DNA from 2 places in the Streptomyces sp. NPDC031225 genome. Region 2 is predicted to be linked to the other one. Evidence: riboswitches for the same ligand, from Rfam matches in the RefSeq annotation. Region 2 holds a riboswitch; the other holds the start of a gene.

Region 1 (15,639 bases), on a different contig from region 2:
CGCGCCGGGAACGAGGCCGTCCACGACCTCCTCACGCACTACCGCGAGCTGAGTGGAATCCCGCTGCTGTGCAACACCAGCGCGAACCTCAAGGGCTCCGGATTCTTCCCCGACGTCCGCTCGGCCATGGAATGGGGCCGTGTCCGCCTCATCTGGTCCGACGGAAAACTCTTCACGCGTGCCGACTGACGACCCGGCGAGGACGAACACATGACGAGTCTGATCGCCACCATGGGCCCTGCCCTTCTCACCCCGCAGACCCTGCGCGCAGCGGTCGCCCGGGGAGTGTCGGCCCTCCGCTTCTCGGCGTCGAAGTTCTCGGCGGACGAGCTGGCCGCACAGGCGAGGCGGACGGCCGAGGCCGGGGCCGAGCTCGGCCGGCCCCTCGACCTGCTCCTCGACCTTCCGGGCGCCAAGACCCGGCTGACCAACGAGGACTGGTTCCCGCTGGCCGGTGTGGAACGCCTGCGCGTCCTGTTCTCTCCCGCGCCTGCCCGGCGGGACCTGCCCGTCCCGGAGATCGGCACGACGGGCATGGCGATCGCGCCGTACATCGAGCCCGGTGACGTCCTGGTGCTGGGCGACGGGGAGAACGCCCTGCGCGTCGAGTCGTGCACCGCCGACGGCTGCCTGACCCGCCCGCTCACCCAGGGGGACGTGGGACGGCAGAAGGGAATCAGTCCGCACGGCAAGCCCCAGGCGTACCAGGCGCTGGGCGACGCCGAGACCACCGCCCTGAAGGGCCTGGGCGACAGCGTCTTCTCCGGCGTCATCATCTCCTTCGTCGAGGGTCCGGACGTGGTGGAGGAGGTGCGGTCCCTGGTCGGAGAGGCACCGGCCGACGGGCGTCCGGCCCCCGCGGTCATCGCGAAGATCGAGACCCGGGCCGGCGCCGAGCGGGCCGCCGAGGTGGCGCGCTCGGCGGACGGTGTGCTGCTGGGCCGCGGCGACCTGCTGCTCGACGCGGGCGAACTGGACTTCTACGACCTCGGCAAGAAGGTCATGAAGGAGACCCAGAAGGCCGGGCGTCCGATCATCGTCGGTACCCAGCTCATCCCGAGCCTGTCCGACGGCTGGCTGCCCAACCGGTCCGAACTGGCCTACCTCTCGCACCTGGTCGAGAAGGAGGTGGACGGTCTGATGCTGGCGACCGAGACCACGGTGGGCAGTGCGCCGCTGCGCACCGTCGAACTGGTCACCGCCCTGATCGAGCGGTACGGATCGGGCGCCGCGCCGGCACCGCTCTTCCCGAGTCGTATCCCTCAGTGAGCAGGAAGGCCCCATGTCCAGAATCGTCGTCACCCTGGGTCCCGCGACCGAGGACCCCGTGATCCTCGAACAGGTCGTCAAGGCGGGTGCGGACTCCTTCCGGTTCCCGGCGTCGAAGGCGTCGGTCGCCTCCCTGGCCGAGCTGGCGGCCGGTGTGTCCTCGGTCGCCGCCGGCCTCGGCCGTACCCCCGACCTGCTGCTCGACCTGCCGGGCGCCAAGACCCGCTTCACCAACGACGACCAGTTCTCCCTGAAGGGGATCTCGCGGGTACGGGTGCACTTCGCGCCCGTGGCCTCCGACGTCCATCGCGAGGTGCCCGTCCTGGGGCTCACCGGCGCGGACATCTCCGGGCGGGTCGACCCCGGTGACATCATCGTCATCGGCGACGGCGAGGACGCCCTCCGGGTGGAGCGGGTCGAACCGGACCACTGCGTCACCATCCCCCTGACCGACGGGTTCCTGGGCAAGCGCCGCGGGGTGGCCCTGCCGGGCAGGAGCGTCCCGGCGTCCGGGCTCACCGACAAGGACCGGGCCGCGCTTCGGACGCTCCCCGGATCGATCTTCAGCGCCGTGATCATCTCCTTCGTGGAGTCGGCGGACCATGTGCGCGAGGCCCGCGACATCATGGCGGCCTCCGCCGCCGGCCACGACGTCCCGCCCCTGATCGCCAAGGTGGAGACGCGGGCCGGGGCGGCTGCCGTGCGGGAGATCGCCGAGTGCGCCGACGCGGTCCTGCTGGGCCGGGGTGACCTGCTGCTCGACTCCGGCCCGCTTGATTTCTTCGACCTCTGCGAGACCGTTCGTACGGGCACGGCCGAGTCGGGCTGTCCACTCATCGTCGGCACCCAACTACTGACCAGCCTGTCCGCCGGCTGGCTGCCGCACCGGTCCGAACTCGCGTACGTCAGCGAGCTGCTCAGGGCCGGCACGGCCGGACTGATGCTCGCCGACGAGACGGCCGCCGGGACGGCCCCGGTGCGCACCGTCGAGCTGCTGCGCGAACTCCGCGAGCGCTACACCGGAGCAGGCGACGTCCCGCCGCTCTTCCCCGCCCGTGCGGTCACCGTGCCCGGCGGCGGGGGAGAGTGACGGTGGGGCACCACATCCGGCTGCCGCGGGTGGTCCCGGACCTGGCGGCCGCGGCCACGGCCGCGCGCCGTGACCCGTACGGCGCCCGCGGTCTGCTGGCATGTTCCGCGAGCGGCGGTCCAGGACCCGGCTGCGACGTGATCGTCGCCGGCTGGGTCTTCTCCCACGACTTCCGGCAGACACTCCTCGTCCGGCACCGCCGGTTCGGCTGGCTGAGCCCCGGCGGACGTCTGGAAGCGGGAGAGTCCCCGCTGGAAGGCGCCCGCCGCGAAGTGGCGGAAGAGACCGGAACGGACCCGCGCCCGCTGCTGTCCGACCCCGTGGCGGCGCTCGGCAACCGGGAGGGCCCCGAACGGCTCTACGGGCTGGCCTACGCCTTCGCGGCCGACCCCGCAACACCCCTGACCCCTGAGACCGGTCAGCCCGCGGCCTGGTTCGCCATCGCGGACATGCCGCCCTGCCCGGTGTTCCCACTCGACCACGAGGTACTGGCGGCAACGGCCCGCGACCTCGCCCGCGAGCCGCGGGAGACCCCCGGCCCCTAGGCCGTGTCCGCGAAGTCCCGCCCGCCGGGACGAGCCCATCCGAGCGCCATGCTGGAGAGGACGGAGAAGACATGGACAGACCGCCTGTGCCCGGCATTCTCATAGAGGGGCACGAGTACAGCGGCAAAAGCACGCTGGCACGAGGTGTCGCGGACGTTCTGCGGCAGCGCGGACTGACGGTGCGCGCCTCGCACGGCACCCTGACCCGGGACCCGCTCGTGCGGTCGCTGCTGGACGAGGCACTGACGGTCTTCGAAGGCAGCGAGCAGCACGAGTTCCGGCACCCGCGGACCTGGCGCCGTTTCAACAGCCGGCGCTCGGCACAACTCGTCCTGGACACCGAGCTGTTCCTGCAGCGGGAGCCCAGCCCCGGCGAGATCCTCGTACAGGACCGCTACTGGCTTCCGCAGTACGCCTTCAACCAGTACTTCACGCCCGCCGAGGGCTATCTCAGCGAGGCATGGATCGCCTCCCGCGTACCGAGGTTCACCGTGCAGGTCTATCTGACCTGCGACGCCGAGATCCGGCGCCGTCGGGCCGTGACGCGCGACGGCGCCGGTGCCAAACACCCGCTCAACGCGTTCCTGCGGCGGCACCTCGACGAAGTCACCGGGCTGGACCGGTTCACCACCGGGCTCGTCGAGGACAGCCCCCAGTGGCTGGTGCTGCGGTCCGACCGGCTCTCGCCGCGGGAGCTGACCGACGCGGTGCTGCGGCGGTTCGACGCCCGTCCGGCCGCCCGCCCCGCGGAGCCGGTGGCGGCCGGGGCCGGGGCGGATCGGCGGTCGGCGGGGTGAGGCCGGAGCAGACCGCGCCCGCGGGCCACGAGGACCGCACCGACCGCTGGTGCGTCATCGGAGCCGGCCCCGCCGGCCTGGCCACCGCGAAGAACTTCCGCGACGTGGGCCTGCCCTTCGAGATCGTGGAGCGCGAGGACAGCCTGGGCGGGATCTGGCGCTACGGCGAGCAGGGCGGCGTGGTGTACCGGTCCACCTGCATGATCTCCTCGAAGCGGCTCAGCGCGTTCCGCGGATTCCCGATGCCGGCGGCGGCGCAGGACTTCCTGGGGCACCGTGAGGCGCTCGCCTACCTCACCGACTACGCGCACGCCAACGGCCTGCCGGAGCACATTCGTCACGGGCTCGCGGTGAGCCGGGTGAGGCGGGCGGGCGAGGCCTGGTCGGTGACGTTCGAGGACGGCAGCGCCTGTCTCTACCGGGGTGTCGTCGTCGCGTCCGGACACCACTGGGACCCGAAGCCGGCCCGGTTTCCCGGTCGCTTCGACGGCCGGGTCCTGCACTCCAGCGAGTACCGGACTCCCGGCGTGCTCCAGGGGCGGCGCGTGCTGATCGTAGGAACCGGAAACTCCGGGACCGACATAGCGGTGGAGTCGTCACGGGTCGCCGCCCGCACCCTGAACTCGGTCCGGCAGGGCTGCCACTACCTGCCCAAGTACTTTCTGGGGCGGCCGATGGACGAGGTCATGGAGTGGTTCGTGCGCGCACGGGCCCCACGCTTCGTCCACCGGTGGGTGCGGCGCATCGCGATCTGGTGCGTCTTCGGCGACCCCTCCAGATTCGGGTTGCCGCGGCCGTCCCGGCGCATCATGGACGGGCGCCTCATCCTCAACTCGGAACTCGTGCACCACGTCGCCCACGGGGCCGTCGTGTCGAAGCCCGACGTGGCGGAACTCCGGGGCGACCGGGTCCGCTTCACCGACGGCTCCGAGGAGGAGGTCGACGTCATCGTCCACGCCACGGGCTTCAACGCCTCCCTGCCCTTCCTGTCGCCCGACGACCTGCCCGTGAGCGGGTCGGGCCGGTACCCGGAGCTGGCACTGCACCTCTTCCATCCCGTTCACGACGGCCTGTTCGTCGTCGGCATGATCCAGCCCGACAGCGGCGCCTGGTGGCTCTTCGACGACCAGGCCGCGACGGTGGCCGCCTACATCGGTGCCACGGAGGAGGGCGGGGCGGCGGCCGAGCGCGCCCGCGGCCTCGTGGGCGACCACGCGGCCCGCAGGTACCAACCGCCGGGAACGCCCGGCCCCCACGCGTCGCTGCGGGTCGAACACGACCGTTACGCCAGGGTTCTGCGACGGCTTCGCCGGGACCTGGTCTCGACTGCCGGGAAAGCCCGGGGAGAGAAAGCCCGAGGAGCACGATGAACAGTTCGAGCGGGACGATGCTGAGGGGCGTGCTCCTCGAAGGGCTCAACTTCGCCGGCAAGTCGACGACGGCGGCCCGGCTCACCACCCTGTTGCGGGCCCGGGGCACCGAGGTCCACTCGCGGCACTGCTATGTCTGCGACACCGACGGCACGCAGGCCCTGCAACTGCGGGCGAAGTCGTCCGTCGGCCGGAGCACCGGCCGCCCGTTCCCCGATCCGGACCTGCTTCGCCCGTTCAACGTGATGAAGTCCGCCCAGATGCTCATCGACAGCGAACTCGCCACGGACTCCGGCTACGCGGCGGGGGCGGCCGGCCCGGCCCTCGTACAGGACCGGCACTGGTTCACGCAGTACTGCAACAACCAGTACTTCAACCCCGGCGAGGGCTACCTCAGCGACGCATGGGTGGCCGCCTGCGCGCCGCGGTTCACCGTCCAGGCGTACCTGACCTGCTCCCCGGCCGAACGGGAACGCCGGGCCGGCCGGCGGGACGGCGATGCCCACGGACTGAACTGCTATCTGCGGGCCAACCCGGAAGGCATCGCGGCGCTCGACGCGTTCTGCGTCGAGCGGATCGCCGACGACCCGTCCTGGCTGGTTCTGACCACCGACGAGCTCTCCCAGGACGAGATCGCCGCACTTCTCCTCGGCCTCTTCCAGGCGCGGGACGGCACCTCCGGATGATCTCCCGGGACGCGCCAGGACACGGCCCGCCCGGTGGATCGCTCGGGCTGGCGGGCAAGACCGTCTCCCGCCTCGGCCTGGGCACGATGGGGCTGACCGGCCCGGGCAACTGGGGGGCGCCCCCGAACCCCGCCGAAGCCGTTCGGCTCCTGCGCACAGCCGTCGGCGAGTACGGCGTGACGCACATCGACACCGCCGACGCGTACGGCCCCCACACCGTCGAAGAGCTGATCCGCCGGGCGCTGCACCCGTACGGGGACGAACTGCTGGTGGCCACGAAGGTCGGACTGGTCCGTCCCGGCCCCGGCGTGTACGAGCCGCTGGGCCGTCCGGCGTATCTGCGCCATGCCGTCGAGGCGTCGCTGCGCCGACTGGGGTGCGAGCGCCTGCCCCTGTGCTACCTGCACCGGGTGGACGGGACAGTGCCTCTCCCCGACCAGCTGGGCACCCTCACCGAGCTGCGGGACGAGGGGAAGATCGCCGGCATCGGCCTGTCCCGGGTCACGGCCGACGAGCTCGACCGGGCACGCGCCCTTGCCCCGATCGCCGCGGTCCAGAACCCGATGAACCCCGCGCAGGGCCACGACGCGGCCCTGGACCACTGTCGCGGCCTGGGTATCCCCTACGTCGCCTACCGCCCGCTGGGGAAGGGGCGGCTCGTGGGCCAGGGACCGGCTCCCGTCCTCGGCCGGCTGCTGAGCCTCGGCCCCCATGTCGCCGTCATCCCCGGCACGACCCGCGTCGACCACCTCCGGCAACTGGTGGAGGCCGCACGAGCGGCCGGCGGCCACGCCTGACGGCCGGCCGCGCCCCCAACTCCCCGAAGCGGAAAGGGATCTGTCCGCTATCTGTTCGCCCGGCCCCTCGCCGGCGCTTTCAGTGCTTCATTCGACGTCGTGACCACCACAGCGAAACCGGAGAAGGACATGGCGCGCGGCGACGCCAAGAACGCCAAGAACGCCAAGAACGCCAAGTACGAAGAGGCGAGACGGGCGGCGGAGGCGTCGAAGGCCGAGCGGCTTCCCGCGGGGGAGACCCGGCGAGCCCTGTACCGCTACTTCCGGCCGCACCGCGGCGCCATCGCCCTGGCCGGCCTGCTCACGCTGCTGGGCTCGGTGTCCGGCCTCCTCCAGCCGCTGGCGGCCAAGGCGCTCGTGGACCGGCTCGGCGGCCATGGCTCCATCGCCGGGATGCTGGTGCTGCTCACCGCACTGGTGGTGCTCGGCTCCGCGATGCAGTCCGTGGGCGCCTACGTCCTGGAGCGCACCGCCGAGTCCGTCGTGCTCGTGGCCCGGCGCACCCTGGTCGGGCGGCTGCTGCGGCTGCGCCTGTCGGAGGTGGAGCGCGCCCAGCCGGGGGACCTGATGTCCCGGATCACCTCGGACACCACCCTGCTGAAGGCGGTGACGACCCAGGCGGTGGTCTCCGCGGTCACCGGCGGTCTGACCTTCCTCGCGACCGTCGTGCTGATGGGCGTGATGGACCTGGTACTGCTCGGCGTCACGCTCGGCGTCATCGTGCTCGTCAGTATCGCCATGGGCCTGGTCATGCCGAAAATCTCGCAGGCCACGCAGCGCTCCCAGGAGGCCGTCGGCGTCATGTCCACCGCGCTGGAGCGGGTCTTCGGCGCCTACCGCACCGTCAAGGCCTCGGGCGCGGAGGCGCGCGAGACGGTCAAGCTGGACGAGGCGGCACAGGAGGCTTGGCGGCACGGCGTGAAGTCGGCCAAGTGGCAGGCGTTGACGTGGAGTTCGATCGGACTCGCGGTGCAGATCTCGTTCCTGGCGGTGCTCGGCATCGGTGGCGCGCGGGTCGCCTCGGGCGCGATCCCGGTCTCCACGCTCGTCGCCTTCCTCCTTTTCCTCTTCTACTTGTTCGACCCGATCGGCAGGATCGTCGAGGCAGGCCAGCAGTACCAGGTGGGCGCGGCGGCGATCGCCCGTATCACCCGGGCCGAGCAGCTGGAGACCGAGCACACCGACGCGGCGGGGGAACCGGCCGGGCGCACGGACACGGCCCCGGCCACGGTGGCCTTCGAGGACGTGACCTTCCGCTACGGCGACGACCTGCCCCCCGTCCACCAGGGCGTGACCTTCGAGGTGCCCGGGGCCGGCATGACGGCCTTCGTGGGTCCCTCGGGCGCGGGCAAGACCACGGTGTTCGCCCTGATCGAACGGTTCTACGAGGTCAGCGGCGGCCGCATCCTGGTGGACGGCCGGGACGTGCGCGAGTGGCCGCTGGCCGAACTGCGCGCCGCCATCGGATACGTGGAGCAGGACGCGCCCGTCCTGTCGGGCACGCTGCGCGAGAACCTCGTGTTCGCGGCGCCGGACGCCACCGAGGAGGAGATCCACGACGCCATCGTCCGCGCCCGGCTCGAAGTCCTCGTGGCGGGGCTGCCGCAGGGACTGGAGACACCCGTCGGTCACCGCGGCTCGAAACTCTCCGGTGGGGAGCGCCAGCGCGTGTCGATCGCCCGGGCACTGCTGCGCAAGCCCAGGCTGCTCCTGCTCGACGAGGCGACCTCGCAACTGGACGCCGTCAACGAACTGGCCTTGCGCGACGTGGTCGCCGAGGTCTCCCAGGACGTGACGGTCCTCGTGGTGGCGCACCGCCTGTCCACGGTGACCATGGCCGACCGCATCGTGGTCATGGACGCGGGCCTGGTCCGCGCGGTCGGCTCCCACGCCGAACTGGTGGCCGAGGACCCCCTGTACGCGGAACTGGCCGCGACCCAGTTCCTCGCCACAGCGGCCCCTCACGAGACTCCGTCGGGCCTGCGTTAGCCGGCGCCGGCGGATCAGTACCGTTGGGGACTTTCCAGGGACTTTCCGCCGCGTGGGCAGGGAAGGCCCTGACAGCGCTGAAAGACAGGAACGTGCTGCTCAGGGCTCATCCCCTCAGCACTCGATGATGTTCACCGCCAGCCCGCCCCGCGCAGTTTCCTTGTACTTGACGCTCATGTCGGCGCCGGTGTCCTTCATCGTCTTGATGACCTTGTCCAGGGACACCTTGTGCGTGCCGTCCCCGCGCATCGCCATCTTCGCCGCCGTGACCGCCTTGACCGCGGCCATGCCGTTGCGCTCGATGCAGGGGATCTGGACGAGGCCGCCGACCGGGTCGCAGGTGAGGCCGAGGTTGTGCTCCATGCCGATCTCGGCCGCGTTCTCGACCTGTTCGGGGGAGCCGCCGAGGACCTCGGCGAGGGCGCCGGCGGCCATCGAGCAGGCGGAACCGACCTCGCCCTGGCAGCCGACCTCGGCGCCGGAGATGGAGGCGTTCTCCTTGAACAGCATGCCGATGGCGCCGGCGGCGAGGAGGAACCTCACCACTCCGTCCTCGTCGGCGCCGGGCACGAAGTTCACGTAGTAGTGGAGCACCGCGGGGATGATGCCGGCGGCCCCGTTGGTCGGGGCGGTCACCACCCGGCCGCCCGCCGCGTTCTCCTCGTTCACCGCCATGGCGTAGAGCGTGATCCACTCCATGGAGTGCGCCAACGGGTCGCCCTCCGCGCGGAGTTGGCGCGCGGTGACGGCGGCCCTGCGGCGCACCTTGAGGCCGCCCGGCAGGATGCCCTCACGGGACATGCCCCGCGACACACACGCCTGCATCACCCGCCAGATCTCCAGCAGGCCGGCCCGGATCTCGTCCTCCGTGCGCCAGGCCCGCTCGTTCTCCAGCATCATCGAGGAGATCGACAGACCGGTCTCCCGCGCCAGGCGCAGCAGTTCGTCGCCGGTGCGGAAGGGGTACTTCAGGGCCGTGTCGTCCAGCTTGATGCGGTCCGCGCCGACCGCGTCCTCGTCGACGACGAAACCGCCGCCCACCGAGTAGTACGTCTTCGCCAGCAGCTCGGCGCCCGAGGCGTCGTACGCCCACACCGTCATGCCGTTCGCGTGGTACGGCAGTGCCTTGCGGCGGTGCAGGACCAGGTCGTCGTCGAAGGAGAACGGGATCTCGCGCTCGCCGAGCAGGTTCAGCGTCCCCGTGGCCCTGATCCGCTCCACCCGCTCGTCCGCGCCCTCCACGTCCACCGTGCGCGGGGAGGCGCCCTCCAGACCGAGCAGCACCGCCTTCGGGGTGCCGTGGCCGTGGCCGGTCGCGCCAAGGGAGCCGTAGAGCTCGCAGCGCACCGACGCGACGGAGTCCAGCAGCTCCTCGTTGCGCAGGCGGCGGGCGAAGATACGGGCCGCGCGCATCGGGCCGACCGTGTGGGAGCTGGACGGGCCGATGCCGATCGAGAACAGGTCGAAGACCGAGATGGCCACGGGAACTCCTTCAAAGAGGGTGGGGGCACACGTCGTCGGGTGCCCCCACCGTGGAACTACTTGTTCAGGCCGGGGTACAGCGGGTGCTTGTCGGCGAGCGCCTTGACCCGGGCCTTCAGCGACTCCCCGTCGTACGACGGCTTCAGCGTCTCGGCGATCACGTCCGCGACCTCGGCGAAGTCCTCGGCCGTGAAGCCGCGGGTGGCCAGGGCGGGCGTGCCGATCCGCAGCCCCGACGTCACCATCGGCGGGCGCGGGTCGTTCGGGACGGCGTTGCGGTTGACCGTGATGCCGACCTCGTGGAGACGGTCCTCGGCCTGCCGCCCGTCCAGCTCGGACTCGCGCAGGTCGACGAGGAGGAGGTGCACGTCGGTGCCGCCGGAGAGCACGTCGACCCCGGCCTCCCGGGCGTCGTCGGCCGTCAGGCGCTCGGCGAGGATGCGCGCACCCTCCACCGTACGCCGCTGGCGCTCCTTGAACTCCTCGGAGGCGGCGACCTTGAAGGACACCGCCTTCGCCGCGATCACGTGCTCCAGGGGACCGCCCTGGAAGCCCGGGAAGACGGAGGAGTTCAGCTTCTTCGCGAACTCCTTCTTCGCGAGGATGATCCCGCCGCGCGGTCCGCCGAGCGTCTTGTGGGTGGTGGAGGTGACCACGTCCGCGTACTCGACGGGGTTCGGGTGCAGCCCGGCCGCCACCAGTCCCGCGAAGTGCGCCATGTCGACCCACAGGTACGCCTCGACCTCGTCGGCGATCCGGCGGAACTCCGCGAAGTCCAGCTGCCGCGGGTAGGCGGACCAGCCCGCGATGATCACCTTCGGGCGGTGCTCCTTGGCCAGCCGTTCCAGCTCGGCCATGTCGACGAGCCCGGCCTCGTCGACGTGGTACGCGACCACGTCGAACTGCTTGCCGGAGAAGTTCAGCCGCATCCCGTGGGTGAGGTGACCGCCGTGCGCGAGGTCGAGCCCGAGGATGGTGTCGCCGGGCTGGGCCAGCGCGAACAGGGCGGCCTGGTTGGCGGAGGCGCCGGAGTGCGGCTGCACGTTGGCGTACTCGGCGCCGAACAGGTCCTTGACCCGGTCGATCGCGATCTGCTCGGCCACGTCGACGTGCTCGCAGCCGCCGTAGTAGCGGCGGCCCGGGTAGCCCTCGGCGTACTTGTTGGTCAGGACCGAGCCCTGTGCCTCCATGACCGCGAGCGGTGCGAAGTTCTCGGACGCGATCATTTCGAGGGTGGACTGCTGGCGGTTCAGCTCGGCGTCGACCGCGGCGGCGATCTCCGGGTCGAGTTCGTGCAGGGGCGTGTTCAGTGCGGACGTCACGGTCATCGGGTGTGCAGCTCCTCAGCCGGCGGAAAAGGCGGTGTACTCGTCGGCGGAGAGGAGGTCGGCGGGCTCCTCCGTGACGCGTACCTTGAACAGCCAGCCGCCCTCGAAGGGGGCGGAGTTCACCAGCGACGGGTCGTTGACGACGTCCTCGTTGACCTCGGTGACCTCACCGGCCACCGGGGAGTACAGGTCGCTGACCGACTTGGTGGACTCCAGCTCGCCGCAGGTCTCGCCCGCGGTCACCGTGGCGCCGACCTCCGGGAGCTGAACGAAGACGACATCGCCGAGCGCGTTGGCCGCGTGCTCCGTGATGCCGACCGTCGAGACGCCGTCCTCGGCGCCCGACAGCCACTCGTGCTCCTTGCTGTAACGCAGCTGCTGGGGGTTGCTCATGGCCTGAATTCTCCTGTACGCGGGGGAGTGCTGGTGGATGGGGGTCCTGCGGAAGGCGTGCGTGAGCAGCGACTATGTGCTCAGCATCACCTACGGCGACCATGTCCGGCCGCCTGTTTCCGGGCGCCTGCTCAAGCCTTTGCTTCCGGCGCCTGCTTGCGACGCCTGCTTCCGGCGCTTACTTCTGACGCTTGTAGAACGGCAGCGCCACGACCTCGTACGCCTCGTGGCTGCCCCGGATGTCCACACCGACACCGGCCGTGCCCGGCGTCGCGTGCGCGGCGTCGACGTACGCGATGGCGATCGGCCTGCCCAGCGTGGGGGAGGGGGCGCCGGAGGTGACCTCGCCGATCACCTGGCCGCCCGCGACGACGGCGTACCCGGCACGCGGCACCCGACGGCCCTCGGCGACCAGGCCGACGAGGACGCGCGGGGGGTTCTCGGCGGCACGCGAGGCGGCCTTCCCAAGGGCCTCGCGCCCGACGAAGTCCCCCTCCTTCTCGAACTTCACGACCCGGCCGAGCCCGGCGTCGAAGGGGGTCAGCTCCCGCGAGAGCTCGTGCCCGTACAGCGGCATGCCCGCTTCCAGGCGCAGGGTGTCCCGGCAGGACAGTCCGCAGGGGACCAGGCCCACACCCTCGCCGGCCTTGGTCAGCGCCTGCCACAGCTCGACCGCGTGCTCCGGCTTCACGAACAGCTCGAAGCCGTCCTCGCCGGTGTACCCGGTGCGCGCGATCAGCGCGGGGACCCCGGCGACCGTGCCCGGCAGACCGGCGTAGTACTTCAGCCCGTCGAGGTCGGCGTCGGTCAGGGACGCGAGGATGCCCGGCGACTCCGGTCCCTGGACGGCGATCAGCGCGTACGCGTCCCGGTCGTCGCGCACCTCGGCGTCGAAGCCGGCCGCGCGCTCGGTCAGCGCGTCCAGGACGACCTGGGCGTTGGAGGCGTTGGCGACCACCATGAACTCGGTCTCGGCGAGCCGGTAGACGATCAGGTCGTCCAGGATGCCGCCGTCGGCCTGGCAGATCATGGTGTAGCGGGCCCGGCCGACACCGACGGACCCGATGTTGCCGACGAGGGCGAAGTCCAGAAGGGCGGCCGCGGCCGGCCCGCTCACGGTGATCTCCCCCATGTGGGATAGGTCGAAGAGCCCGGCCTTCGTGCGCACCGCGTTGTGTTCGTCGCGCTCGGAGCCGTACCGCAGGGGCATGTCCCAGCCGGCGAAGTCGGTCATCGTCGCGCCGAGCGAGCGATGCAGGGCATCGAGGGCGGTGTGACGGGGTTCAGAACTGCTCATCGGACGGTCGTCTCCAGGGATCCCAGGACATGGGTGTGACGGGCGAGGTGATTCCTCCCCATCTGTCATCGGAACCTGAGAGGTTCGCCATGAGGAACATGGCTTGCACCGTGGGTGGAGCCGCCTTCGAGTGGCGGCCCGCTTTTCAGATGTGCCTCGCCCGCGCGGTAACGGGGGCCTGAGAGATTCAAGGGAGGGACTTGCTCCTTCGGCGCCCGGGTACACGTACCCAGGACTCTCCCGCGCGGATTCAAGCGGCCGGTATGCAGTTGGCGCGGACATCATTGCACGCATCGCGGGCGGGCGGCAGGGCCGCACCCGGCCCCTCCCTTTGTAACTGGCTTGTGGCGGTACGCGTACAGAATCACGGGAGATCATCCATTACCTTCTCTTTACGCTCGGTGGGGAGGGGAGACCCTGACCCCGGAGGAGGACGATGACGGTGAACAGGACCACCGCGTACGCGACGACCACGGGCCTGGCGCTGCCCAAGCAGCCCGCTGCCCCGGCCGTCGAGGCCCGCGGCACGCGCCCGGCGCCGGTCGTCCGTGACCTGCGCGACCGCCTGGGACACAGCCCGCACGCCCTGCTCTTCGGCCCCGGGGACCTCGTCGTCATCACCGGCCTGCCCGGCAGCGGCAAGTCCACCCTGATGAAGCGTGCGGTCAGCGGGACACGCATCGACTCCCAGGACACCCGCGACCGCTGGGACGACCGGCTCTCCTCCTTCCTGCCGTACGCCGTCTACCGCCCCCTGGTCCGGCTCGCGCACTACGCCGGGCTGCGCCGCGCCCTGCGCTCCGGCGAGGGAGTCGTCGTGCACGACTGCGGGACGCAGACCTGGGTGCGCGGCTGGCTGGCCCGCGAGGCCCGCCGCCGGGGCGGCGCCCTGCACCTGCTGCTCCTCGACGTCACGGCGGACGCCGCGCTGGAGGGTCAGCGCGAACGCGGCCGGGGTGTCTCGCGGTACGCCTTCCTGCGCCACCGGGGCGCGGCCGCCCGTCTGATCCGTGCCGTGGAGCGGGGCGACCTGCCGCCGGGCTGCGCGTCGGCAGTGCTGGTCGACCGGGCGGCGGCGGACGTCCTGCGGCGGATCGGCTTCAGCGGCTGAAGTAGGAGAGAACCTTTTCCGGGCCGGTCCGGCTTCCGCCGTACCCGCTAGCCTTTCAGCCGTATCAGTACTGGGTTCACAGCAGGCGGTCAGACAGATGGATTTCCCGGCGGATCTCCCCGCGGACTTCTCGGAGTTCCCGGCACAGACGGCACACCCCCATCCGCACGGCGGATGGCCGGGCAACGAACTGGAGGAGGTGCTCTCCGCCTCCCTCGGCATGCCCTCGGCAGGTGCCCGGATCATCGAGGTGCTCGGCCGCAGCTTCGTCTGGATCCCCCTGCCGAACGGCGGGGGCCCGCACAGCGGCCCCCTCGACCTGCCCACTCTGGAGATCGGGGGCCAGGCGTTCGTCCCGGTCTTCAGCTCCGAGGAGCAGTTCCGCCAGGTCGTCGGCAGTCATCTGTCGTGCACCATCGCCCCTGCGGTCGAGTTCGCCCGTGGCCTGCCCCCGCACGTGGGCATCGCCGTGAACCCCGACGGCGTGGTCGGCGTCCCGCTTCCCCCGGCCGCCGTCGCCGACCTCTGCCGGGTGGGTCGCACCCCCCTCGACGGCCCCAACACCGGCGGGCGGGTCAAGCTCTACGAGCCGGACTGGCAGGACGACCCGGTCGACTTCCTCGCCACCGCCTCGGCGGAGTTCGCGGCGACCGGCGTGGTCCTGACGGCCCGCCGCTGCCTGGCGGCCATCGAGACGGCCGACCCGGTGATGTTCGTCGGCGTCGAACTCTCCCAGTGGGAAGGCGACCTGCGTACCCTGCCGATGGACGCCCTCGGCAGGGCCCTGCACCTGACCCCGGTCCGGTGGCCGGTCAACCTGGTCCTGCTGGACGTGGCGGACGACCCGGTGGGGCACTGGATGCGCGAACAGGTGCGGCCCTTCTACACGCACGGTTAGCGGACCGACCCGGCCGGGGGCGCGGGACTTGTGCCACTATGCGGTCCGCCGCGGGGCACGCCGGGTCACGGACGACCCGTACCCGCCGACGGCGCACAGATCCCGGGCCCGTGGGCGCTTAAGCTGGGTCCACACTCGGGGCCGACTTCAAGAAGGGGCGAAACAGGGTGAGCGCCACCACGACCGGCCAGGTCGAGCACATGCTGCGTCAGGTGACCCCCGGGCGCTACGACGCCTACGAGGCACTGCTGCGCGCCCTCGCGACCCCCAACTCCGGCCAGGTCTGGATGCTTCTGTGGCACGGCCAGTCCGGCTCCCCCGACGCCCAGTACGGAAACATGGAGGTCGAGGGCTACGGCTACGCCCCCTGTGTCACCTCCGCCCAGGAGTTGAGCGCCAGCGGCTGGAACCGCTCCTACGAAGTGGTCGAAGGTATCGACGTGGCCCGCACCCTGTTCCCCGACCACTACGGGCTCTGGCTCAACCCGCACGCCCCGGGCGGCGGCGTCGGCATCCCCTGGCTCGACCTGCGCCGCATCGCGACCGGCCTGGAGCGTCAGCCCGCGGGACCGCTGCGGCTGTCGGAA
Region 2 (15,639 bases):
AAGGGCAGCGCCCGCTGTTCCGGGATCAGGTCGGTGGCCCGGACGGTGACGTTCCCGGAGGTCAGGGCGTGCCGTCTGTTGACCCTGCCCAGTCCGGCGACATAGGTTTCGGGCAGCCGTCAACCTCAAGTACGGGTGGAGGGTTTTCCCCTATGTCGGCCCAGGTGTGTACGAGGTGCGGTAACCGCAACGCGGAGAACAGCCGCTTCTGCTCCAACTGCGGCGCCCCGCTGCGGGCGGGGGCCGTGCCCGAGCGTCCCTCGGAGACGACCTCCACCATCTCCATCTCCGGGCTCGAGGCGTACGACGCCGAGGTCACCGGACAGACGCAGATGCCGGCCCTGTCTCCGGAGGCACAGGCGGCCGTCGACGCGCTGCCGCTGGGCTCCGCACTCCTGGTGGTGCGCCGCGGGCCGAACTCGGGCAGCCGCTTCCTCCTGGACGGCGAGCTGACCACGGCCGGCCGGCACCCGCAGAGCGACATCTTCCTCGACGACGTCACCGTCTCGCGTCGGCACGTGGAGTTCCGCCGCGGCCAGGACGGCACGTTCACGGTGTCCGACGTGGGAAGTCTCAACGGCACGTACGTCAACCGTGAGCGCATCGACTCGGTCGCTCTGAACAACGGCGACGAGGTGCAGATCGGCAAGTACCGGCTGGTGTTCTACGCGAGCCAGCAGGGCTACTGACCCTCCCAGGGAAGGTCCATGCTTCAAACACCGAGCGGCGGTGCGGGACACGGCACCGCCGCCACGGACAGTGGGCTGATGAGCATCGGCACGGTGCTGAACGTGCTGCGCGACGAGTTCCCCGAAGTCACGATCTCCAAGATCCGTTTCCTGGAGTCCGAGGGGCTCATCGAGCCGCAGCGGACTCCCTCCGGGTACCGCAAGTTCAGCGACCGGGACCTCCAGCGGCTCGGCCACGTCCTGCGGATGCAGCGGGACCACTATTTGCCGCTCAAGGTGATCCGTGAGCATCTGGACGCCATGGAGCGGGGCGAGGCCGTCGCGCTGCCCACGGTGGGCCGTCAGCGCGACGGAGAAACGGTCCTGGAGGTCTCCGAGGGACCCACCGCGGCACGGATCGGCAGGACCGAACTGCTCGCCGCCGCCGAGATCGGTGAGTCGGAGCTGGCGGAGTGGGAGTCGTACGGGCTCATCGCCCCGCTGCCGGACGGGGCGTACGACGCCGAGGTGGTCACGGTCGCCGCGCTCGTCGCCGAACTCGGACGGTTCGGGATCGAGCCGCGGCACCTGCGCGCGATGAAGGCCGCCGCCGAACGCGAGGCCGGACTCGTGGAGCAGGTGGTGGCCCCGCTGAAGCGCCACCGCAATCCGCAGACCCGCGCGCACGCGGAAGCCCGTGCGAAGGAACTCGCCGGTCTCACGGTGAAGCTGCACGCAGCACTCGTGCAGACCGCGCTCGGTGTACGGCTGCCCTGAGGGCGACTGGTGCAGGAACTGTCACCCGTTTCCTGCCCGACTACCCAAACGTCCCGGGCACGGCCTAGGGTTGCTGTGTGAACGAGCTCGATGTCGTAGGTGTCCGGGTCGAAATGCCCTCCAACCAACCGATCGTGCTCCTGCGTGAAGTGGGAGGCGACCGCTACCTCCCCATCTGGATCGGGCCCGGGGAGGCGACTGCGATCGCCTTCGCGCAGCAGGGCATGGCCCCCGCACGACCGCTGACCCACGACCTGTTCAAGGACGTGCTGGAGGCGGTCGGCCAGGAGCTCACCGAAGTGCGCATCACGGACCTGCGTGAGGGCGTCTTCTACGCGGAGCTGGTCTTCGCCAGCGGGGTCGAGGTGAGCGCGCGGCCGTCCGACGCCATAGCGCTGGCCCTGCGCACCGGGACGCCGATCTACGGCAGCGACGGAGTCCTCGACGACGCCGGCATCGCGATTCCCGACGAGCAGGAGGACGAAGTGGAGAAGTTCCGCGAGTTCCTCGACCAGATCTCCCCCGAGGACTTCGGCACCAGCAGTCAGTGAGACGAAGGCGGCCGGCCCGGCGGATCAGCGGTCCGTGAGAGGCCGGCCGTGTCCGGTCGTCACCAAAATGCTGGCATTTGCCACCGGCGAGTGAGAGCGTCCTGCGGCCCGTTCGGAGCTCATTCGGCTAGCCTTTCCCCGCGGTTGGGTGCGGGAAACCACTCCTAGGGTGATTATCACCCGGCGTGCCGAGTGTGGCGATCGTTGACGCACCCCTGGTGACTGCCTACCGTCGAGAAGGCAGGTCAAGGACGGAGGTCGGCGTGAGAAGCAGCGGCGACGGTACGGCTGGGGGTGCCCCCGGACGGAGTCTCGGGGCAAGCGGTCCGTACCCTCCCCCAAGCTCTCAACTTCGGTCGAGCTGGGGGGATCCCCAGCACGGCAGCGCGGCCGATCCCGCTCCGCAGCGAACGGCGGCCGTGCCGAGCAGCGGAGGGGCGACGTCCATGGCGTCCGAGCAGATCGGCTATCGCGGCCCTACGGCGTGCGCGGCGGCCGGTATCACCTACCGGCAGCTCGACTACTGGGCACGCACCGGGCTCGTCGAACCGAGCGTGCGGCCCGCCCACGGGTCGGGGACGCAGCGGCTCTACAGCTTTCGGGACGTCGTCGTCCTGAAGATCGTCAAGCGGTTCCTCGACACCGGCGTGTCGCTGCAGAACATCCGCACCACCGTCCAGCACCTGCGGGAGCGGGGCTTCCAGGACCTGGAGCGCATGACGCTCATGAGCGACGGTGCCACGGTCTATGAGTGCACCTCGCCGGACGAGGTCCACGCGCTGCTCCAGGGCGGCCAGGGGATCTTCGGGATCGCGGTGGGTGTCGTGTGGCGTGACGTAGAGAGCGCCCTGTCCCAGCTGCACGGAGAGCGCATCGACACCGGGGAGACCCTCATGGGACACAACCCGGCGGACGAGCTGGCGCGCCGGCGCAACCGGGCGGTCTGAGACCCGCACCACCCTTCGGGGCGGGCATTGTCAGTGGCGTAGGGCAGCATCGGACATGTGAGAAAAGCGCCCACGATCCTGCATCTCGACATGGATGCCTTCTACGCCTCGGCGGAGCAGGCATCCAAGCCGAGCCTGCGCGGGAAGGCCGTTGTCGTGGGCGGCCTGGGGCCGCGGGGTGTGGTGGCGACCGCGTCGTACGAGGCCCGGGTCTTCGGTGTGAACTCGGCGATGCCCATGGGCCAGGCCAGGCGGCTCGCGCCGAACGCCGCGTATCTCGTGCCGCGCTTCGACTTCTACCGGTCGATCAGCGAGCAGGTGATGGGGCTGCTGCGGGAGCTGTCGCCGCTGGTGGAGCCGCTGAGCCTGGACGAGGCGTTCGTGGACCTGGAGGCCGGGGGCACGGCCTGGGACGACCGGTCGGCGCGGCTGGCCGGTGCGAAGCTGCGGGCCGACATACGGGCCGGCACCGGCCTGACGGGGTCCGTGGGGCTCGCCGCGTCCAAGATGCTCGCGAAGATCGCCTCCGAGCAGGCCAAGCCGGACGGGCTGGTGGTGATCGAACCGGGGACCGAGCGGGCGCTGCTGGGGCCGATGTCGGTGCGGACGCTGCCGGGGGTGGGGCCGGCCACGGGTGACCACCTGCGGCGGGCCGGTATCCATACGGTCGACGAGATCGTGGAGGCGGGGGAGGACGAGCTCGTACGGCTGCTGGGGAAGGCGCACGGGCACGGGCTGTACGCGATGGCGCTGGCCCGGGACGAGCGGGCCGTGGTGGCGGCGCGGGAGACGAAGTCGGTGTCGGTGGAGGACACGTACGACGTGGACATCCATGACCGGGTCCGGGTGGGGCTGGAGGTGCAGCGGCTGGCCGACCGGTGTGTGCGGCGACTGCGGGCGGCCGGGCTGTCGGGACGCACCATCGTGTTGAAGGTGCGGCGGTACGACTTCTCGACGCTGACGCGGTCCGAGACCCTGCGGGGGCCCACGGACGATCCCGCGGTGGTGCGGGAGGCCGCCCTGCGGTTGCTGGAGGGCGTGGACTCCACGGGGGGTGTGCGGCTGCTGGGGGTGGGGGTGAGCGGGCTGGCGGACTTCACGCAGGAGGACCTGTTCGCTCAGGCCATGGAGGAGCGCGGGGAGGACACCGTCGAGGAGGCGGCTGATGACACGCCTGCGGAGGAGCGGGAGGTGGCGGTCGGGCGGAGGTGGGTCGCCGGTCACGATGTGCGGCATGCCGAGTACGGGCACGGGTGGGTGCAGGGGAGCGGGCTGGGGAGGGTGACCGTGCGGTTCGAGACGCCGGATTCGGAGCCGGGGCGGGTGCGGACGTTCCGGGTCGAGGATCCTGCGTTGGAGCCGGCCGAGCCGTTGCCGTTGGTGGAGGCGGCGGGTCCGCACCGGATCACCCGTGACGGGTTGGTCGGCGGGTGAGCGGGCCGGAAGGTGCCTCAGGCGTCGGCTTCCTCCGTGCCCGCCAGCTTGCCGAAGTCCCGGTCCGGGAACGACGGCGGTGGGGCCGTGTCGAGGCCGTAGTGGTGGTAGAGCTGGAGTTCCTGCTCGGGGGAGAGGTGCCGGCCCACGCCGAAGTCGGGGGCTTCCTTGATGAGCCTGCGGTCGAAGGGGACGTGGAGTGTGCCTTCGATCACTTCGCTCGGTCCAAGGGGGACGAAGGCGTCCCGGGAGAAGAGGCCGGTGCGTATGGCCGCCCACTCGGGCACGCCGGTCGCGTCGTCCAGGTAGACCTCGTCAACACTGCCGATCTTGGTGCCGTTGCGGTCGAACGCCTTGCGGCCGATCAGGTTGCGCGGATCGATGTCGGTCTGCACGGGCCCTCCACTTGGTCGCACCTCATCCGAAGCGGTCGTAAGCACTACGAAAGAGCACATCGGGGTGTGCGGCCACTCGAAAGCTCGGGCGTTGACCTCGCTGGTAGTGTTGCAGGCGGCTGTCGACACCGTGCGGGAGAGTCCTCCAGACATCATCGGAGGCGCCGAAGGAGCAAATCCTCCCCGGAATCTCTCAGGCTCACGTACCGCACGGGCGAGGTCACTCTGGAAAGCAGGGCGGGTGTCGACGGCTTCCGCTCTCACCGACGGTGAAAGCCGACTGCTCTCGGGCGGTCTGGTGAAGCTCTCAGGTTGAGATGACAGAGGGGGAGGCCGTCGGGGTACCCGTGCCGGGGTGTACCCCTCGAAGGTCGCGTCAGACCAGGAGGCCTCCGCAATGACCGCCCATCGCATTCCGCTCTCCACGCTCGAGCAGGGAATCCCCTTCGAGCAGCGTCACATCGGCCCCGACCACGGGGCTCAGGCCAAGATGCTCGCCCAGGTCGGCTACGGCTCGCTGGACGAACTCACCGCCGCCGCGGTGCCGGATGTGATCAAGAACGCCGATGCCCTGGAGCTGCCCGGAGCGCGCACCGAAGCCGAGGTGCTGGCCGAACTGCGGTCGCTGGCCGACCGGAACCAGGTGCTCGACTCCATGATCGGGCTCGGGTACTACGGGACCTTCACGCCGCCCGTCATCCTGCGCAACGTCATGGAGAACCCGGCCTGGTACACGGCCTACACGCCCTATCAGCCGGAGATCTCGCAGGGGCGCCTCGAGGCCCTGCTCAACTTCCAGACCATGGTCGCCGACCTCACCGGGCTGCCGACCTCCGGTGCCTCGCTGCTCGACGAGGGGACCGCCGCGGCCGAGGCCCTGGCACTGTCCCGCCGGATGGGGAAGAACAAGAAGGGGATCTTCCTCGTCGACGCCGACGCGCTGCCGCAGACCATCGCCGTGATCCGGACCCGGGCGGAGCCGACCGGAGTCGAGGTCGTGGTCGCCGACCTCAGCGACGGAATCCCGGCCGAGCTCGCCGAGCGGGAGATCAACGGGGTGCTCCTCCAGTACCCCGGCGCCTCCGGGGCCGTACGCGACATCAAGGCGGTCGTCGACCAGGCCCATGAGCTCGGCGCGCTCGTGACCGTCGCCGCCGATCTGCTCGCGCTGACCCTGCTGCGGTCGCCGGGTGAGCTCGGGGCGGACATCGCGGTCGGGACCACACAGCGGTTCGGTGTGCCGATGGGGTTCGGCGGGCCGCACGCCGGATACATGGCCGTGCGGGAGAAGTTCGCGCGGAGCCTGCCCGGGCGGCTCGTGGGCGTGTCCGTGGACGCCGACGGGAACAAGGCCTACCGGCTCGCGCTGCAGACGCGTGAGCAGCACATCCGCCGGGAGAAGGCGACCAGCAACATCTGCACCGCCCAGGTGCTGCTCGCGGTGATGGCCGGGATGTACGCCGTCTACCACGGGCCCGAGGGACTCAGGGGGATCGCACGCCGGACGCACCGGTACGCGAACATCCTCGCCGCGGGTCTCACGGCCGGCGGGGTCGAGGTCGTGCACGGTTCCTATTTCGACACGCTCACCGTGCGGGTGCCCGCGAAGGCCGCCGAGGTCGTCTCCGCGGCACGGCAGAACGGCGTCAACCTCCACCTCGTCGACGCCGACCATGTCTCCATCGCCTGCGATGAGACCACATTGCGGGCCCAACTCGCCGCGGTGTGGGGTGCGTTCGGGGTCGAGGCCGACATCGAGGTGCTGGACGCGGCCACCGAGGAGGCGCTGCCGGACGCGCTGCTGCGCACCGATGACTTCCTCACCCATCCCGTCTTCCACCAGTACCGCTCCGAGACCGCGATGCTGCGCTACCTGCGCAGGCTGGCCGACCGCGACTACGCGCTCGACCGCGGCATGATCCCGTTGGGCTCCTGCACCATGAAGCTCAACGCGACCACCGAGATGGAACCGGTCACCTGGCCCGAGTTCGGCCAGCTGCACCCCTTCGCCCCCGCCGAGCAGGCACAGGGCTATCTGACGCTGATCCGGGAGCTGGAGGAGCGGCTCGCCGAGGTCACCGGCTACGACAACGTGTCGCTGCAGCCCAACGCCGGTTCGCAGGGCGAGCTGGCCGGGCTGCTCGCCGTACGCGGGTATCACCGGGCGAACGGTGACGAGCAGCGGACCGTGTGTCTGATTCCGTCGTCCGCACACGGGACCAATGCCGCCAGCGCCGTGATGGCGGGCATGAAGGTCGTCGTCGTGAAGACCGCCGGGGACGGCGAGATCGACGTCGAGGACCTGCGGGCGAAGATCGAGCAGCACCGCGACGAGCTGGCCGTGCTGATGATCACGTACCCCTCGACGCACGGGGTGTTCGAGGAGCACGTCGCCGAGATCTGCGCGCAGGTGCACGAGGCGGGCGGGCAGGTGTACGTCGACGGGGCCAACCTCAACGCCCTGGTGGGGCTGGCCAAGCCCGGGCACTTCGGCGGTGACGTCTCGCACCTGAACCTGCACAAGACCTTCTGCATCCCGCACGGCGGCGGTGGCCCGGGCGTCGGTCCGGTCGGTGTCCGGTCGCACCTGGCGCCGTATCTGCCGAACCACCCGATGCAGCCCGCGGCGGGCCCGGAGACCGGCGTCGGGCCGATCTCGGCCGCGCCCTGGGGTTCCGCGGGGATCCTGCCGATCTCGTGGGCGTACGTCCGGCTCATGGGCGGTGAGGGGCTCAAGCGGGCCACGCAGGTGGCGGTGCTCTCCGCCAACTACATCGCCAAGCGGCTGGAGCCGCACTACCCCGTGCTCTACACGGGCCCCGGCGGGCTGGTCGCGCACGAGTGCATCATCGACCTGCGGCCGCTGACCAAGGCGACCGGGGTGAGCGTCGACGACGTGGCCAAGCGGCTCATCGACTACGGCTTCCACGCGCCGACCATGTCGTTCCCGGTGGCCGGGACGCTGATGATCGAGCCGACCGAGTCCGAGGACCTGATCGAACTCGACCGGTTCTGCGAGGCGATGATCGCCATTCGCGGGGAGATCGAGAAGGTCGGGGCCGGGGAGTGGGCCGCCGACGACAACCCGCTGCGCAACGCTCCGCACACCGCCGGTGCGCTGGGCGGGGAGTGGGAGCACGCCTACACGCGCGAGGAGGCCGTGTTCCCTCCCGGGGTGTCGGTCGCGGACAAGTACTGGCCGCCGGTGCGGCGGATCGACCAGGCCTTCGGGGACCGGAACCTGGTGTGCTCCTGCCCGCCGATGGACGCGTACGAGGACTGACCTGAGGCGATGAGGGCCCCGTTACGGCGGGGCCCTTTTCCTTGCGCCGGGGGCCGGGCCTACGCGTTCGCCAGTGACACCTCGGTCGACTTGATGAGCGCGACCACGGGGGTGCCGGCCCTCAGGGCGAGATCGGTCGCGGCGTCCGCGGTGATCGCGGAGGTGAGTTCGCCTCCCTCGACGGCGATCTTCACGGTGGCCATGGCGGCGCCGGCGACCACGGCGGTGACGGTGCCCGGGAGCTGGTTGCGGATGGACACGCCCCGGATCGGGGCGGTGGCGAGGGAGACCTCCGTCGCCTTCACCAGGGCGCGTACGGACGAGCCCTGGGCGAGGCCGAGGTCGCCGACGGATTCGAGGGTGATCGCGGCCGTGAGGTCCTGGCCTCCGTCGAGTCGGATCGTGACCGTCGCCATGGCCTCGCCCGGCGTGACGGTGGTGACGGTGCCGGGGAGCTGGTTGCGGATGCTCAGGGTCATGGGCACCAACTTAGGACCTTGTGCGGCTGATGTCGGGTATGCGCCGGTCAGCCGGTGTGGACGCGGGGGCGGCGGGCGCGGTCCGGTTCCGCCTCGCGGAGGACCTCGCGGGTGACCGGGGCGACCTCGCCCTGGCCGAAGAGGAAGAAGCGCAGGAAGTTGGCGAAGGGGCTGCCTTCGGTCCACTCGAAGTACATGTGCGGGGTGCAGCCGGTGGTGTCGCGGACGTGCAGGAGGAGGGCGGCCAGGGCGTTGGGGATGGAGGAGGACTCCAGGGTCAGGACGCGGTAGCGGCCGTGGAGGATCTCGCCGCGGACGGTGAGGCTCGCCTCGAACTCGGAGGGGTCCAGGACGGTGACCTCGACGAAGACGAAGTCCTCGCCGGGGATGTCGTTGTCCTCGCGGATCTGCTCGATCTTGTCGCGGTACTCGGCGCGGTCGCGCTGGTCGGGTTCGTTGGCGATGAACCGGATCTTGCGGCTGGCGATGTCCCGGATGAAACGTTCCGCCATGCCGTCGAGCGTCACGCTGGTCACACGCAGCTCGAAGGCACGGGCCAGCCGGGAGAGCAGCGAGATCAGGATGATGCCGGCGATGAAGCAGGCGCCGATCTTGACGCCGTCGGGGCGTTCGATGACGTTGACGACGGTCGTGTAGAGGAACACCGCCGAGATGACGGCGAAGCCGATGGTCCAGCCGCGCTGGCCGGCCTTGCGGGCGGCGATGGTCACCGCGATCGCCGCCGAGCTGATCAGGACCAGCACGCCGGTGGCGTACGCGCCGCCCTGTGCGTCGACGTTCGCGTCGAAGATCCACGTCACCAGGAAGGCGATCAGGATGAAGCCGATGACCATGGGGCGCACCGCGCGGGCCCAGTGCGGGGCCATGCCGTAGCGGGGCAGGTAGCGCGGCATGAGGTTGAGCAGGCCTGCCATCGCGGAGGCGCCGGCGAACCACAGGATGGCGATGGTCGAGACGTCGTAGACGGTGCCGAAGACGCCGCCGAGGTAGTCGTGGGCGAGGTAGGCCAGCGCACGGCCGTTGGCCGGGCCGCCCGGCTCGAAGTTCTTCTCCGGGATGAGCAGGGTGGTGATGAAGCTGGTGGCGATCAGGAAGCAGCTCATGATGAGGGCCGCGACGGTGAGCAGCTTCTTGGTGTCGCGGATCCGGCCGGTGGGCCGTTCCTCGGTGTCGTCCGGGTCGCCCTTGACGTGCGGCATGACGGCGACGCCGGTCTCGAAGCCGGAGAGGCCGAGCGCGAGCTTGGGGAAGACGATCAGGGCCACGCCGATCATCACGAAGACGTTGCCGTGTTCGGTGGTCAGGGCGCTGGACCAGTCGGTGATGACATGGTCCGCGGTGACGATGTGCCACAGGCCGACGATCACGACGACGACGTTCAGGGCGAGGTAGATGCCGACCAGGACGGTCGCGATCCCGACGGCCTCCAGGAATCCCTTGAGGAAGACCGCGCCCAGCAGGGCCACGAGGGCCAGGGTGATCAGCATCTGCTTGTCGTGCAGGGCGCCGGTGAGGTGCGGGTTCTCGACCAGGTGGGTGGAGGCGTCCGCGGCGGACAGGGTGATGGTGATCAGGAAGTCGGTGGCGGCGAAGCCGAGCAGGGTGAGGACGAACAGCTTGCCCTGCCAGAACGACAGCAGTCGCTCCAGCATGGCGATCGAGCCCTCACCGCGCGGGCTCTCCTCGGCGACCCTGCGGTACACGGGCAGGGCGCCCGCGAGGGTGACGATCACCAGGACGATGGTCGCGATGGGGGAGAGCAGGCCGGCCGCGAGGGCGGCGATGCCGGGCTGGTAGCCGAGGGTGGAGAAGTAGTCGACGCCGGTCAGGCACATGACCCGCCACCAGGGCTGGCCCTGGTGTGGGGGTTCCGGTTCGGCGTGCGGGCCCGGGTGGCCGCCGCCCTTGCCCATGTCCGACAGGCCTTCCAGCATCCAGGAGCGCAGGCGACTGGAGGGAGGGTGTTCGGTGGTGGCCATCGCGGGCGCTCCAGAGGTGCGGCTCAGCTGGGTTCGGGCCGCCCCGACCGACGGCCGGACCAGCGTAAGCGGAGAGTGACGCCTGGGCCCACGGATGTGGGGCGTATGGGCGTCAAGCTTCCGTTAAGACTCGGTCCGCGAGGGCCGGCGGCGGGTGTCGGGGCAGCTGGGTGGGGGTTTCTCCCGGAAAAGGTCGGTGGGTCGGATCGGGGGAGGCGAACACGTTGCGTCATGGTGGCGCCGGGTGTCGACGTGTTCGGGGAGAGCTTCCGGCAACCGGGCCTGCTCCGGTGAATTCACCGTGACTTGCCTGCCACCGTCCAGGAGGGCGATGCCCGGTGCACGCGGTGTGCGGCTCACCTCGTCGGAGCGTCACCCCGGCCCGAGTCCTGTCGAGCAGTCCGTTCCGTAAGGATCGCCAACGAGAGCGAATGTTTCGGTTCGGAGGCGAATGTGCCGAACCCTTCGGTCGGGGGTCGCCTCAGGTGCGGAAAGCGGAGCGATAACGCCCCTGACCGGCAAGGGAGGTTGAGGTGGGCCCCTTACCGAGTGGGCCGAGAGGGCAGTTCCTTCGGGGCGTCGGTGGAGCGGGTCCTTGGCCGGGACGCCTACCTGGCGCCTGTGGGTCGGTCCGGGCTGCCGCTGTCGATCTGGCATGTGGCAGGCGCCCGGGTGCCGTTGGCCGTAGCTCGGTGCAACGCCCCTGGGGGATCGGCGATTTCGGCGCCGGGAGCGTTGCGGGATGCCGGGTGTCGCGAAAATCCGATCGCGCGGCAGCCCCGAGGTCCCCGGTCGTTTCGGATACCCGGCTCTGTTCGCGGCGGGCTGCGGTCCGGGCCGGTCCGGCACTCCTTTGTCCACCGGCGTGATCCATGCGGACCTTCTCGCGTTCTCCAACGCGCCGTGACGTGTGCGGACTTCCCTTCGATGGCGTCGAGACGGCCGCTCCCGGAATCGACCGCGCCCTCGTGCGGGCGGGTCGGCCGAGGGCGCCGTGGGCTCGCCTGGTTCAACTGCTCAACATTGCCTGTGCACAAGGGGTTGCCACCGTTTGGTAGCTGTCTCTAGGGTGCGGCAGCAGCGAAGGTTTCTGGATCTACTCCGAAACTTTCGGACCGCAGGACGGACAAGGACGGCTCCGTCCCGTACCCAAGGAGCGCATCATGGGCGACCCGGCACTGTCCCGCCGTGGATTTCTGGCGGCGTCCGCCGCGGCCGGTCTGAGCATGACGGCACTGACCGGCTGTGGCGGCGACTCGGACGGAGGATCGACCGACGGGACGACCACGGTGGAGTGGTGGAACATCTCCACCACCGAGCCGGCGAAGAGTGTCTGGGCGGGCCTCGCCAAGAAGTTCGAGGCCGCGAACCCCAAGGTCAAGATAAAGATCGTCCAGCTGGAGAACGACGCCTACAAGTCGAAGATGACGGCGCTCACCGCCTCCGGGAAGCTCCCCGACATCTTCCACACCTGGGGCGGTGGCGTCCTCAAGCAGCAGGTCGACGCGGGGCTCGTGGAGGATCTGACCGACCGGACCAAGCCGTGGGCAGACGGTCTGCTGAAGGTCACCAAGGAGCCGTACATCCTCGACGACAAGGTCTACGGCATTCCGTTCGACATGGGCATGATCGGCTTCTGGTACAACAAGAAGCTCTTCAAGCAGGCCGGTGTCAGTGAGCCCCCCACCACCTGGGGCGGCTTCCTGGAGGCCGTGAGCAAGCTGAAGTCGAAGAACATCACGCCCATCGCCCTCGCGGGCAAGGAGAAGTGGCCCGGCATGTACTACTGGGCCTACCTCGCGATGCGCACCGCCGGCATCGACGCCCTCCAGAAGGCCAGCGAGGACAAGGACTTCACCGGTGCCGGATTCGTCGAGGCCGGCCGGCACCTCAAGCAGCTCGTGGACCTCCAGCCCTTCCAGAAGGGCTTCCTCAACGCCGCCTACTCCACCCCCACCGGCCAGGCGGCCGCCGTCGGCAACGGCAAGGCGGCCATGGAGCTCATGGGCCAGTGGGCGCCGTCCGTGGAGGCCGACAGCGGCAAGGGCCTCGGGGGCGACCTGGGCTTCTTCCCGTTCCCCGCGGTCGAGGGCGGCAAGGGCGCCCTCACCGAGGTGTTCGGCGGCGGCGGCGGACACGCCCTGCGCCGGGGTGCCCCGCAGGCGGCCGTGGACTTCCTGAAGTTCTTCGCCTCCGAGGCCACCGAACTGGAACTGGTCAAGAAGACCAGCATCCTTCCGGTGCTCCCGAACGCGGAGAAGGCCATGACCGACCCCAACCTCAAGCTCGTCCAGGCGCAGTTGAAGGCCGCCACCGGCTTCCAGCTCTACCTCGACCAGGCATACGCGCCCGCCGTCGGCCAGGAGGTCAACGACAGCGTGGCCGCGCTCATCGCGGGCTCCAAGTCCCCCGAACAGGTCACCCAGTCGATCACGCAGACGGCGAAGGAAGAGCAGTAGCCCGCGATGACCTCCACGTTCCTCGCAGACAAGCGGAGCGGTCCGGGTACCGATCTCCCGCCCCCGGAATCAGTCAGGGCCCGGGGGCGGGGCCGTCGGCGCGTACTGCACTGGCTCACCGCGGTCGGCTTCCAGGTGCCCGCGCTGGTGCTGTTCATCGGCATGGTCCTGCTGCCGATGCTGTTCGCGCTGTACGCCGCGTTCTTCCGCTGGGGCGGCTTCGGCATGCCCTCCGACTACGTCGGCGTCGACAACTTCACGTCGCTCTTCGACAACCCGGTCTTCCTGGGCGACCTGTGGCGCTGTCTGGTCCTGGTCCTGCTGTCCCTCGCGCTCCAACTGCCGTTCGCGCTCGCCATGGCCGTCCTCCTCAACCAGAAGATGCGCGGCAGGGCCCTCTACCGGATGTTGTTCTTCGCGCCCTACGTCCTGTCCGAGGCGATCACGGGTGTGCTGTTCAGCATGGTCTTCGCCCCGGACGACGGCCTCGCCGACCACGTTTTCGGCGCGGTCGGCCTCGACGGGGTGGGCGGGCTGTGGTTCGCCGACCCCTCGTACGTCATGGCGACGCTCTTCCTGGTCATGATGTGGAAGTACTTCGGCTTCCACATGATGCTCTACCTCGCCGGACTCCAGTCGATCCCGAGGGAGTTGACCGAGGCCGCGCTCATCGACGGCGCCGGTGCCTGGCAGCGGTTCCGCAACGTCACCCTGCCGCTGCTCGCGCCCACCCTGCGGATCAGCGTCTTCCTGTCCGTCATCGGCTCCATCCAGCTGTTCGACCTGGTGTGGGTGGTCACTCAGGGCGGCCCCGACCACCATTCCGAGACCATGGCCGTGACCATGTTCCAGTACGGGTTCAAGCGCTACCAGGTCGGCTACGCCAGCGCGATCAGCGTGGTCATGTTCGGCATCTGCCTCGTCTTCGCCCTCGCCTACCAGCGGTTCGTGCTCCGCCGCGACCTCGAAGGGGCCACCACGACGATGAGGGGGGACGGCAAGTGACCGCCCGCAAGACCACCACCGCACGGACCCTGCCCCTGCACGCGATCCTCGTCGCCGTCGGCGCGGTGATGGTCGTACCCCTGGTGTACGCCGTCCTGTCCGGGTTCAAGTCCACCGACGAGCTCTCCAGCAACCCCTTCGGGCTGCCGAAGCGCTGGCTGATCAGCAACTACACCGACATCCTCGGCGGGAGCGACTTCTGGCGGCTGCTCGGCAGCAGCACGCTGATCGCGGTGGGTACGACGGTGTTGGTGGTCGCCGCGTCCGCGCTGGCCGCGTTCTCCTTCGCGCGGTTCGCCTTCCGCGGCCGGGAGGCGCTGTTCACGCTCTTCACGATGGGGCTGATGTTCCCCTTCGCGGTGGCGGTGCTCCCGCTGTTCCTGCTGCTGCGCTCGCTCGGGCTGCTCGACAACCCGCTGGGCGTGATCCTGCCGCAGGCCGCCTTCGGACTGCCGATGACGATCATCATCCTGCGCGCCTTCTTCCGGGAGATCCCCGGCGAGCTGGAGGAGGCGGCCACCCTCGACGGGTGCAGCCCCTTCGGCTTCTTCTGGCGCGTACTGCTGCCGATGGCACGGCCCGCCCTCGGCACGGTCTCGGTGCTCGCCGTCGTCACCAGCTGGAACAACTTCATGCTGCCGCTGCTGGTGTTCACCGACAACACATGGTGGACGCTGCCCATCGGCGTGCAGCAGTTCCAGGGCCAGTACTCCGCGGAGTACGCCCGGGTCTTCGCCTATCTCGTCCTGGCGATGGTGCCCGCCCTCGCCTTCTACTCGGTCGCCGAGCGGCAGCTCGTCGGCGGCCTGACCGCCGGTGCCACCAAGGGCTGACGGCGGCGGTTCCACCAGTACGGCTCACCCACCCCCTCACGTGAGGAGTCGCCCCATGCGCAGCACCACCCGCCTCAGACTCGCCGGTGCTCTCGCCGCCGGTCTCATCGCGACCGGCATCGCCGCTCCGGCCGCCCAGGCCCACGGCAGACCCACCACCCTCGCCGACCTCGCCCAGCGCCACGGCCGCTACTTCGGCAGTGCCACCGACAACCCCGAACTCGTCGACGAGCCGTACAAGAAGATCCTGGGCAGCGAATTCGACCAGATCACGCCGGGCAACGGCATGAAGTGGTACGCCACCGAACCCCAGCAGGGCGTCTTCGACTGGACCAACGGCGACGAGATCGTGAACCTCGCCCGGGCGAACCACCAGAAGGTGCGCGGCCACACGCTCGTGTGGCACAGCCAGCTGCCCGGCTGGATCACCTCGCGCGAGTGGACCGCGGACGAGCTGAAGCCCGTACTGAAGAAGCACATCCAGACCGAGGTGCGGCACTACCGGGGCAAGGTCTTCGCCTGGGACGTCGTCAACGAGGCGTTCAACGAGGACGGCACCTACCGCGAGACCGTGTTCTACAAGACCCTCGGCCCCGGCTACATCGCCGACGCCCTGCGCTGGGCCCGCCAGGCCGACCCCAAGGTCAAGCTGTACCTCAACGACTACAACATCGAGGGCGTCGGCCCGAAGAGCGACGCCTACTACGCCCTGGCCAAGGAGCTGAAGGCGCAGGGTGTCCCGCTCGACGGCATCGGCCTCCAGGCCCACCTGGCACTTCAGTACGGCTATCCGACCACCCTGGAGGAC

Evidence for each region. A riboswitch is a leader RNA that binds a small molecule or an ion and turns the genes downstream of it on or off. The one in region 2 is predicted to bind glycine.
Region 1: another riboswitch for glycine. It lies ahead of gcvT (glycine cleavage system aminomethyltransferase GcvT); the one in region 2 lies ahead of gcvP (aminomethyl-transferring glycine dehydrogenase).

What each region holds. Positions count from the first base shown of each region.
Region 1 covers NZ_JBVIHJ010000010.1:215,645-231,283, reverse strand. Annotated here, with positions in the region: gene ACZ48Z_RS19435 (carbamoyltransferase N-terminal domain-containing protein) at 1-189, shown strand, start outside; gene ACZ48Z_RS19430 (pyruvate kinase) at 211-1,269, shown strand; gene ACZ48Z_RS19425 (pyruvate kinase) at 1,283-2,359, shown strand; gene ACZ48Z_RS19420 (NUDIX domain-containing protein) at 2,362-2,904, shown strand; gene ACZ48Z_RS19415 (hypothetical protein) at 2,976-3,701, shown strand; gene ACZ48Z_RS19410 (flavin-containing monooxygenase) at 3,698-5,071, shown strand; gene ACZ48Z_RS19405 (hypothetical protein) at 5,068-5,757, shown strand; gene ACZ48Z_RS19400 (aldo/keto reductase) at 5,754-6,554, shown strand; gene ACZ48Z_RS19395 (ABC transporter ATP-binding protein) at 6,684-8,543, shown strand; gene ACZ48Z_RS19390 (L-serine ammonia-lyase) at 8,658-10,025, opposite strand; gene glyA (serine hydroxymethyltransferase) at 10,082-11,353, opposite strand; gene gcvH (glycine cleavage system protein GcvH) at 11,369-11,746, opposite strand; gene gcvT (glycine cleavage system aminomethyltransferase GcvT) at 11,925-13,043, opposite strand; glycine riboswitch at 13,096-13,198, opposite strand; glycine riboswitch at 13,199-13,296, opposite strand; gene ACZ48Z_RS19370 (AAA family ATPase) at 13,480-14,154, shown strand; gene ACZ48Z_RS19365 (enhanced serine sensitivity protein SseB) at 14,252-15,052, shown strand; gene ACZ48Z_RS19360 (enhanced serine sensitivity protein SseB C-terminal domain-containing protein) at 15,253-15,639, shown strand, end outside.
Region 2 covers NZ_JBVIHJ010000017.1:5,868-21,506, forward strand. Annotated here, with positions in the region: gene ACZ48Z_RS26995 (FHA domain-containing protein) at 1-689, shown strand, start outside; gene ftsR (transcriptional regulator FtsR) at 708-1,445, shown strand; gene ACZ48Z_RS27005 (bifunctional nuclease family protein) at 1,523-1,996, shown strand; gene ACZ48Z_RS27010 (MerR family transcriptional regulator) at 2,260-2,943, shown strand; gene ACZ48Z_RS27015 (DNA polymerase IV) at 3,001-4,377, shown strand; gene ACZ48Z_RS27020 (PRC-barrel domain-containing protein) at 4,395-4,772, opposite strand; glycine riboswitch at 4,896-4,991, shown strand; glycine riboswitch at 4,992-5,106, shown strand; gene gcvP (aminomethyl-transferring glycine dehydrogenase) at 5,170-8,055, shown strand; gene ACZ48Z_RS27030 (TOBE domain-containing protein) at 8,115-8,534, opposite strand; gene ACZ48Z_RS27035 (APC family permease) at 8,582-10,534, opposite strand; gene ACZ48Z_RS27040 (extracellular solute-binding protein) at 11,698-12,993, shown strand; gene ACZ48Z_RS27045 (carbohydrate ABC transporter permease) at 13,000-13,998, shown strand; gene ACZ48Z_RS27050 (carbohydrate ABC transporter permease) at 14,067-14,831, shown strand; gene ACZ48Z_RS27055 (endo-1,4-beta-xylanase) at 14,887-15,639, shown strand, end outside.